Regions from separate parts of the Priestia aryabhattai genome, predicted to be linked through region 2. Evidence: riboswitches for the same ligand, from Rfam matches in the RefSeq annotation. Region 2 holds a riboswitch; the other holds the start of a gene.
What was found. A riboswitch is a leader RNA that binds a small molecule or an ion and turns the genes downstream of it on or off. The one in region 2 is predicted to bind thiamine pyrophosphate.
Positions count from the first base shown of each region.

Region 1 (4,811 bases), on a different contig from region 2:
CACGAGCCATTTTCACAGGATCTTTTGCTCCTGAAACAGCTGTATTTAATAACACACCATCTGCTCCTAGCTCCATAGCTTGAGCTGCATCTGAAGCCGTTCCAATACCTGCATCTACAATTACTGGAACATTTGATTGTTCAATGATAAAACGCATGTTCAACGGGTTAATAATGCCTTGACCTGAACCGATAGGCGAAGCTCCTGGCATAATAGCATGTACGCCTAAATCTTCCAAACGGCGCGCAAGTAAAACATCATCTGATGTGTAAGGTAAAACAGTAAAGCCCTCTTTTAACAGTTCTTCACTGGCTTTTAATGTTTCAACTGGATCAGGAAGTAGCGTTTTATCACATCCAATTACTTCTACTTTCACCATGTCACAAAGTCCAGAAGCCTTTGCTAATTTAGCAATACGTACCGCCTCTTCTGCATTTTTTGCTCCAGCAGTGTTAGGCAAAAGAGTGAAACGCTTCACATCAAGCGCTTCTAATAAATTAGGCTGGTTTTGATCAAAAATATCCATTCGTCTAACAGCAAATGTTAAAATTTCTGTTTCCGACTCTTCTACCGCTTGACGCTGAGTCGTAAAGTCCGGAAATTTCCCTGTTCCTAATAATAAACGTGAATTAAATGTATATTGTCCAATTTTTAACATAATCTTCATCCTCCTCCGACAAATGAAACAACTTCTAATGTATCTCCATCTTTTAAGCTTGCATCGCTATGTTCTTCTTTTTGCAAAATGTTCTTGTTTAACTCAACAATTACAACTCGCTCATGCAGGTTCTGAGCCTGTAACAGGTGCTCGACTGTTTCAATTTCATCTCCGACAGTGACGGTCTTACCATTAATAATTAGATTCAATGAACTCCCTCCATTGCTCTCCTTAGCTGAAATGATGTAAAAAATGAATGATTCGGACTTTTCCCTAACAAAGCATCAGCCATAATTTGTCCGGTTGCAGCACTTAATAAAATACCGTTTCGGTAGTGGCCAAACGCCATGTGGAGATTTGCTACCTCAGGATGCTCTCCTAAATAAGGCCAACCATCATTTGTTTGTGGACGAAGACCTGCCCATGCTTTTTCAAATGTTGCTTCTTTGATAGCCGGCAGGAGCGTAACGGCTTTATTTAGCAAAAATTGAATACCCTGTGCAGAAACCGTCTTGGTAAAATCATGCTGTAGCTTAGTTGCCCCGATTACGATTCTTCCGCCTGCTTTAGGCACTAAATAAAAACCTTCATCTAAAAAAATCGTTTTAGAAAGCAGCGGCTTATGACTTTGAAGAGCAATACACTCTCCTTTTACAGGAAACACCTGCCCTAAATGTTCAGAAGAAATAAAGCGTTTAGCCCATGAGCCTGCTGCAATAACTACTTTTTCTCCATAAAAAAATCCTTTAGACGTCTGTACACCTTTTACTGTTTCATTCTCCATAATAAGAGAATGAACGTCACAGTATTCGAATACATCTGCTCCGTGATACAAGGCTCCATGAGCAAGAGCTTGCGTTAACTTAACCGGAGCTAGCTGACCGTCTCCGGGTATTGTAATTGCTCCGTGTATGTCTGGAGAGAGACCCGGTTCTAACAAGCGCGCTTCTTTTACATCGATCCATCTTACATGTTCATCCCATCGATGATGCTGAGCGGCTTTTTTCTTTAATACGTGTGCATCTTCTTCTGTTACAGCCACTTTTAATAAGCCTTTTTGAATAAGCTCTACGTCGATTGCCGTTTTTTCTTTTAGTTCCTTAACCAGTTCAGGAAACATGCTTCTGCTCCTAATAGCTAAGTCTAAAAGAGGACCTTCTTCATCAATTTCAGCTTGAGCGCCTAAAATACCAGCGGCTGCACTTGAAGCTTCACAACCGATTTGATTGCGCTCAAGAATGGCTACTGACGCTCCTTGTTTTGACAAATGATAAGCAATAGAAGAGCTGATTATGCCTCCTCCGATTAACAGTACATCATAATGCTTCTTCATTTTCTCCACCTCCAGATGTCCATATATGAGAATATTGTTTGATCGCTTTGAGCGGATCTTGCGCAAGCATGACACCAGACATCACAGCTATACCGTGTGCTCCTGTTTGAAGTACCTCTGCGGCATTTACAGGTGTAATTCCTCCAATGGCAATAACCGGTATTTGCACAGCGTCTACTACTTCTTTTAGTGCTGCTATCCCTCGACCTTTTAATCCTTTTTTTGAATGAGTTGAATAAATATGTCCGTATAGAATGTAGTGAGCACCATCTTTTTCAGCTTCTAGGGCTTCTTCCACGGAGTGAACTGATTTTCCGACAATAAGAGAAGGAAATGCGTCTATAACAAACGAAACGTCTAAGCTATGATAGGCAAGCTGTACTCCCTTTGCTTTTAAAGCATGTGCTACATCAACTCGATCATTTACAATAATTTTAGAGTGACAAAATGGCAGGCTTTCTAGTAAACATTGAATCTGCTTTGCCGTTTTCTTTTTTTCTCTAATATGAACAGCGCCCGCAAAAGGCGCAATAGCTGTTAAAATTTCCTGAAGCTCTTCGATTGGCTGCTTATCTGTTGTAATGACATGAAATTTAGGAATATCCACATGATCGAAACCTTTCCATTCAGAATAAAGAGAAATTTCAATCACTTCATCTTGTGCAGAGGGCTTTATTACATACAAAGAACCACTCTACAACGTAGAGTGGTTAGCATGTATTGTTATGTAAACATGATCGCCACTTCCCTACGCTGGTCCAAACCAGATCAGGTTCAAAGGGTCCGAAATACATTCGTCTCAGCTCCAAAGAGCTCCCCTAGTGATTGCTATTTATTGATTTTGTTTTTGCACTTAAAATTATAACACAACTAGATGTAAATACAATATCCCTTTGTGTTCTTACAGCTCTCTTCCTTTTATATATGTATTTTTTAAGCCTCTTTATGTAAGAGGCCCGACGCATCGCACCATTCTGCTTTTTATATGGTTAGTAATCAGTATAGTCGTCAAATTCTTCTTTGTCTTTTTCCTTTTTCCGATCCCATATAAACAGCAGGAGTAACATAATAAAAGTTAGAATATAAAAACCGTAAAAAATAAATGCCGCCACAACATTTATAAATAAAAATAAAAAACCGATGATTTGACCTGCAACAGCCACAATCAACAAAATGTATTTCCAAACTTCTGCTTTTCTATCCATTCTATACTTCTCCGTCTTTTTGTTTTTCCCTACTAGAAACGTTCTCTTTACTTAAATAAAAACGTTCCTGCCAGTAAACCGACTGTAAATAAACCAATTGTTCCAAATGCTGAAATCCCCACGTACGCCAACATTTTCCGATAAGATTTTTCTCGAATTAACTGCACGGTTTCCACACTAAACGTTGAAAAAGTGGTAAAGGCACCCAAAAAGCCAATGCCAATCATTAAAAATATTGAATCATCATAAGCATGACTCGGAACCTTTCCATAATAACTGCCGTAAAAAAGACCAAGCCCAAACGCACCGAGCAAGTTTACAAACAGCATTGATACTGGAAAAGGAGGGTTTGAAACTGTTTTTGTAACTTTTAAACCCAAAAGATAACGGCATATTCCTCCAGCTGCCCCGCCAAGTGCCAAGCTCACTATGCTCATTTACTTCACCTCATGTAATTTCACTAAATTTTCCCCTGCCGCTTCACCGCATAGATAGCCTGCTAAAGCAAGAAGAACCCCACCTACTAAAGAGACAATGACATAAATAGCTCCACCAAATAAATGGTGCTGAGTGAGAGAAATGACGTCTCCTGCAAACGTTGAATACGTTGTAAAACCGCCGCACACGCCAACACCTAGACCAAGCTTTATCCATTCTTTTGGCTTTTTCCACGCAAAAAATCCTGTTAATAGGCCTAATATGAAGCTTCCTAATAGGTTTTCAATTACCGTTCCTATTGGATATCCCGTATATAATAAGGAAAGATTCAGCAAATAGCGTGCATATGTACCAGCGATAGCACCAAAGGCAATTGAGATTAAATTTATGGCTTTCATCATATCGCTCCGTTTCATAAATTCTTCTTTAAGTGTACCATAAGGAATTTATTTCTACCTTAACATTTAACTATATGTTTATTGCACCAAAAGTCATGAAAAAATGAAAGAGAAAATCGTCGCATGAAACTTCCTTTTTACTCCTTAAATCTTCCTTAAAAATCCACTTAATCCAAATTTAAAAATCTTTCTGTATCCTGATGACAAACGGTGTATAGAAGGTATATTTCCCTTAGTTTAAGTCACATTAATCGTATAAGTTTTTTTTGTTGACTTTTGCTGTGTTCTTGTTTAGTATCACAGAGTATCATTTCCTATAAGAATACTAGGGGGTTTAGAAAATGAAGAAATTTGCTGCACTTTTGTCGCTACTATTAGCTTTCACAGTTGTGCTTGCCGCATGCGGTTCTAGCTCAAAAAATGAAGCAAACAATGGAGACAATAAGTCTTCACAAGAAGATTTATACAATAAAGTGAAAAAAGATGGCGTATTAACAATTGGAACTGAAGGTACATACCCTCCGTTCACTTTTCATGATGACAAACAAAAGCTAACTGGGTTTGATGTAGAATTGGCTCAAGAAGTGGCTAAACGTCTTGGCGTAAAAGCTGAGTTCAAAGAAACACAGTGGGATGGCATGTTTGCTGGATTAGATGCTAAACGCTTTGACATGATTGCTAATGAAGTTGGTATTCGAGAAGATCGTCAAAAAAAATACGATTTCTCTGACCCATACATCCAGTCAGGCGCTGTATTAATTGTTCGTAAAGACGAAAAA
Region 1 is NZ_JAMBOQ010000008.1:59,311-64,121, forward strand. Features, by position in the region: gene M3225_RS24665 (thiazole synthase) at 1-658, opposite strand, end outside; gene thiS (sulfur carrier protein ThiS) at 664-867, opposite strand; gene thiO (glycine oxidase ThiO) at 864-1,991, opposite strand; gene M3225_RS24680 (thiamine phosphate synthase) at 1,975-2,598, opposite strand; TPP riboswitch at 2,720-2,821, opposite strand; gene M3225_RS24685 (hypothetical protein) at 2,981-3,196, opposite strand; gene crcB (fluoride efflux transporter CrcB) at 3,244-3,633, opposite strand; gene M3225_RS24695 (fluoride efflux transporter FluC) at 3,634-4,032, opposite strand; gene M3225_RS24700 (amino acid ABC transporter substrate-binding protein) at 4,374-4,811, shown strand, end outside.
Region 1: another riboswitch for thiamine pyrophosphate. It lies ahead of M3225_RS24680 (thiamine phosphate synthase); the one in region 2 lies ahead of thiT (energy-coupled thiamine transporter ThiT).

Region 2 (4,811 bases):
GTATTTACTATATAGAAGCTGCCGATTACTCTAATCGTCCCCTCAAAGGTTATATGCTAGTTATGAAAAACCAACCCGCCTATATATCTCTTCATTTTGCTGATCAACTCAAATAAAAAAAGCTCTCTATTCAAAAGAATAGAGAGCTTTTTTTATTCGTACTTTTTCACTGTTACTTGGCATTCTTTTAAAGGGATAAGTTTCGACTTTTTCGTCCATTTATATCCTAACCAAACAATTAAGAATAAAGGAAGTCCGATATAAGAAACAAGTACACCGTACCAGTCAATCGAGTCACCCATAAACGCCGAATAGTTTTGGCCTAAAATAACAACGGCACATAAAATAAATGCAAAGATAGGGCCAAATGGGAAAAGTTTCGCATGATATGGAAGTTCACTTAAATCATGACCTTGAGCAACAAATGCTCTTCTAAAACGATAGTGGCTAATCGCAATTCCTAACCAAGCAATAAAACCAGACATACCAGAAGCGTTAAGTAACCATGTGTATACCGCTCCGTCTCCAAAAAATGAAGCACCAAATGCAAGTGTACCGACAAGTGCCGTTGCGATTAAAGCATTAACCGGAACGCCTCGTTTATTAACTTTTGCTAAGAACCTTGGTGCTTTTCCATCTTTCGCTAAGTTCCACAGCATACGCGTAGAAGCATACATACCTGAGTTACCAGCAGATAAAACGGCTGTTAAAATAACGGCATTGATAGCTGATGCTGCAAACGCCAGACCTGCTCGTTCGAATATTAGAGTAAACGGACTTACTCGCACGTCATCACTTGCTAATGAATCAGCTGTGTATGGAATAAGCATTCCGATAACAAAAATAGCTAAAATATAAAATAACAAGATGCGCCAGAAGACTTGTTTAACTGCGCGAGGAACCGTTTTTTCCGGATCTTCACTTTCTCCCGCTGCGACTCCAAGCAGCTCTGTTCCTTGGAATGAAAAACCAGCAGCCATAAAAATACCTAGTACAGTAAAGAATCCACCGTGAATGGGTCCATCACCAAGTGTGAAGTTTTTAAAACCTGGTGCTTCATTGTTAAAGATACCAAAAATCATCATAATACCAATAACTAAAAAGATGATAACCGTTACTACTTTAATTAAAGAAAACCAAAATTCAGATTCACCAAATCCCTTTACAGAAAGGTAGTTAAGCCCAAACATAATTAATAAAAAGAGGGCGCTCCATAAAATAGAAGAAGAGTTCGGGAACCAAAATTTCATAATAAGGGCTCCAGCGGATAATTCAGCTGCAATCGTAATAGCCCAGTTATACCAGTAGTTCCAGCCGAGAGCGAAACCAAAGGATGGATCTACAAACCGAGACGCATACGTACTAAACGAACCAGCTTCAGGCATATAAGCTGCGAGCTCCGCCAGGCTGGTCATCAAAAAGTAAACCATTACGCCAATGATAGCGTAAGCTAAAAGTGCTCCCCCAGGTCCTGCTGTGTGAATTGCTCCACCACTTGCTAGGAATAAGCCGGTTCCAATGGCTCCTCCTAATGAAATCATCGTTAAGTGGCGAGATTTCAACCCACGTTTTAATTCTTGCTGCTCTTGCATAGATAAATACTCCTTTCGAATGTACGGAAAGAGACGGAATAACATAAAAAAAGCCCGCAGTATATGTGCGCGCTTTTTAATCTGAAAACCGCGTCAACCTTCCGTGAAGATAGCTCTTCACATCACTCGCATGATGTGACAGTTCTGTTCCTGTTCGGAGACAGTCCCAGCTTAAATCAACCGAGAAGTGATCTAAACTTCGGCAATTTTTCCTTTCAAGCAACATCATCAATGTTCTCTGCATTTCCGTTACTTTACTATTAAAAACTGCGACCTCTACCTCATCGATTAGGATGAGGGTTTTTTATATTCAATTGACATAAAAGAAGTATATCAAATACTAAAACGATTGTCATTATAAAAAATAGATTCAGAAAATAGAAACATCTTTGAAATCTATCGAATCTATTTTGTAACGTATGGTATAATAAATATTGTTCTTATACTACATAAATATCCGAACGTACCACAGGGGGAGCCGCCGTGCTGAGAGTGAACAAATTGTTCAGACCCTTAGAACCTGTTAGTTAACGCTAGCGTAGGAATGTGGGAATAGTAGCATATATTTGCTTACTCCTGTGTAAACCGTTTGATATGAATGATTCAAAAACAGGGGTGAGAAACGTGAATAAAGCATTACCTTTACAAGCTAAAATTGAAATAGCTATTTTTGCAGCATTGGCACTTCTACTTGATCTTTTGCCTTCCCTTAAAATTGCAACGGCTGTGAGTATTTCGTTCTCCATGGTGCCCATTTTTATTATGTGCTTTCGCTGGGGAGTAAAAGGCGGGGCTCTATCTGGTCTATTATGGGGGCTTTTGCAGTTGGCAACAGGAACGGCTTACATTTTAACGGCGCTGCAAACATTTATTGAATATATTGTTGCTTTTGCTTTTATAGGTTTTGGAGGTATTTTTTCACAATCTATTAAAACAAATTTAGCTAACAATAACAGATCAAAAGCTTTTGTTTTAATTGTTTTATCCCTTATTATCGGCAGCTTCGCACGTTATTTCTGGCACTTTATTGCTGGTATTATTTTCTGGGGATCATATGCACCAAAGGGCATGTCCGCTCTGTGGTATTCTTTTTCAATGAACGGTATTTCAATGGTAGGATCACTAATAGCCTGCTTAATCATTCTTTCACTGTTGATTCCATCCGCATCAAGAATGATTGTAACTAAATCGCACTCATAATAAAAAAGACTAAATCTACCAAGATTTAGTCTTTTTTGTCATTTGTCACCTTTGTTTACACAAAAGTGTGTCAGGTTTGATAACATAGTTAGTGAAATATTCAAAAAACTGTTTTATGATAATCACCATATTCAAACGAGATAAGGGATTGATAGTATGCTACAGAAATGGATAACGAGCATAGGTTTAGATATTGGAACAAGCACAACCAAACTGATTGTAAGCAAGCTGTTAATAGCAAATGAACAAAATCAGTTTACGCTGCCAGGCTGTCAAATTATTGATCGTCGCGTAACGTATGCAAGTTCCATCTATACCACACCTATGGTAGACGACGTTGAAATCGATGTTCAAAGATTAACAGTACTACTAGAAAAAGAGTACAAAAAAGCAGGAATCTCCTTAGATCAAGTGGAGGCGGGTGCTGTCATCATCACAGGAGAAACTGCTCGGAAGCAAAATGCAGAAAGTATTGTTCACTATCTAGCCGAACATGCTGGGAATTTTGTTGTTGCAACAGCTGGTGCCGACTTGGAAGGGATATTAGCAGCAAAAGGATCAGGAGCAATCGAACGTTCTGCTGAAACAAATCAAGTAATTGCCAATATTGATGTAGGAGGAGGCACTGCTAACATCGCTTTATGTCAAAACGGAAAAGTGATAGAAACGTTTACACTGCATGTAGGTGGAAGGTTAATTCGTCTGAATTCAGAAGGTTTTGTAACCTACGTCTCGCCTTATTTAACTGAATTTTTAAAAAATAATTCCTTGATGCTACGAGAAGGCGAAAAAGCCACATTTGAACAGCTTTCATCTATCTGTCAATTACTAGCTGAAGAAACCTTGAATTATGTAAGAGCACTTAAAGAAACCTCTTCGCTGCTCGTTTCCCCTCATACAAGATTTTCTATCCAGCCAGAAACAATCATGGTTTCAGGAGGAGTAGGAGCAATGATGAAGAAACAAAAGCCAAAAACAGTGAAGGAAGTGGCCGTACACGGAGATATCGGTCCGTTGCTAGCGTATCATATTCAATCAATATACGTATCTCAAGCCGCTGAAACAACGCGCGCTACTGTAATTGGGGCCGGCATGCAAAATACAGAAGTTAGCGGATCAACCATATACATTGGGTCTAAACGGCTGCCGCTGAAAAATATTCCGATTATGGAGATACCCGTTCAGCAAGAAAAGGAGTGGAATCCGCAGCTGTTTCAAAAAAGAGCTCGAACGGCATGTATGCATGCTTCAACTATTTTCAGCGCAGAAGACCCTCCCGCTGCTATTGCTTTGTCTCATTTTCCATACTGCAGCTATAAGATGCTTCAAGAATTAGCAAAAATAATAAGTGCTGAATTTATTACTTGTTTTAAAGGAGCTAAATGCCTCGTTGTTCTATGCGAGCAAGATATTGCAAAAGCTTTAGGACAAGCACTGGCTAAACAGAAGAAAGAGTTAGAAATTATCTGTTTAGATCAAATTGATTTTACACATGGAGATTATATCGACCTAGGGTTACCAGTAGCGGGAGAAGCGATCTCTGTTTCTGTTAAAACACTCGCTTTTTCGTCATAATCAACTACATATACAAGGAGGAAACGATGTTTAAAACTACACGATTATTAGGAGAAACATTTTCATTTTATAGCTTAAAAGAAATCATGGCCAAAGCAAATGAAGAACGTTCTGGAGATCAGCTAGCAGGAGTTAGTGCTGAGTCAATGAAAGAACGAATGGCAGCCAAACAAGTCCTAGCGAATATCACGCTCGCTGATATTCGAAATTACCCGCTACTCAGCGCAGATGAAGACAACGTCTCGGCGTTAATCGAAAGTCAGATTGATTCATCGGTTTACGATATTATTAAAAATTGGACAGTAGGGGATTTGAGAGAATACATTTTATCCGATCAACATAGCGGAGAAGATATTCTTGCACTTAGCAAAGGATTAAGCAGCGAAATGATTGCGGCGGCTACTAAAATTATGTCCAATTTAGATTTAATTCAAGGAGCTGCCA
Region 2 is NZ_JAMBOQ010000002.1:875,298-880,108, forward strand. Features, by position in the region: gene M3225_RS11385 (hypothetical protein) at 1-116, shown strand, start outside; gene M3225_RS11390 (amino acid permease) at 153-1,592, opposite strand; lysine riboswitch at 1,695-1,879, opposite strand; TPP riboswitch at 2,054-2,154, shown strand; gene thiT (energy-coupled thiamine transporter ThiT) at 2,187-2,792, shown strand; gene M3225_RS11400 (ethanolamine ammonia-lyase reactivating factor EutA) at 2,949-4,367, shown strand; gene M3225_RS11405 (ethanolamine ammonia-lyase subunit EutB) at 4,394-4,811, shown strand, end outside.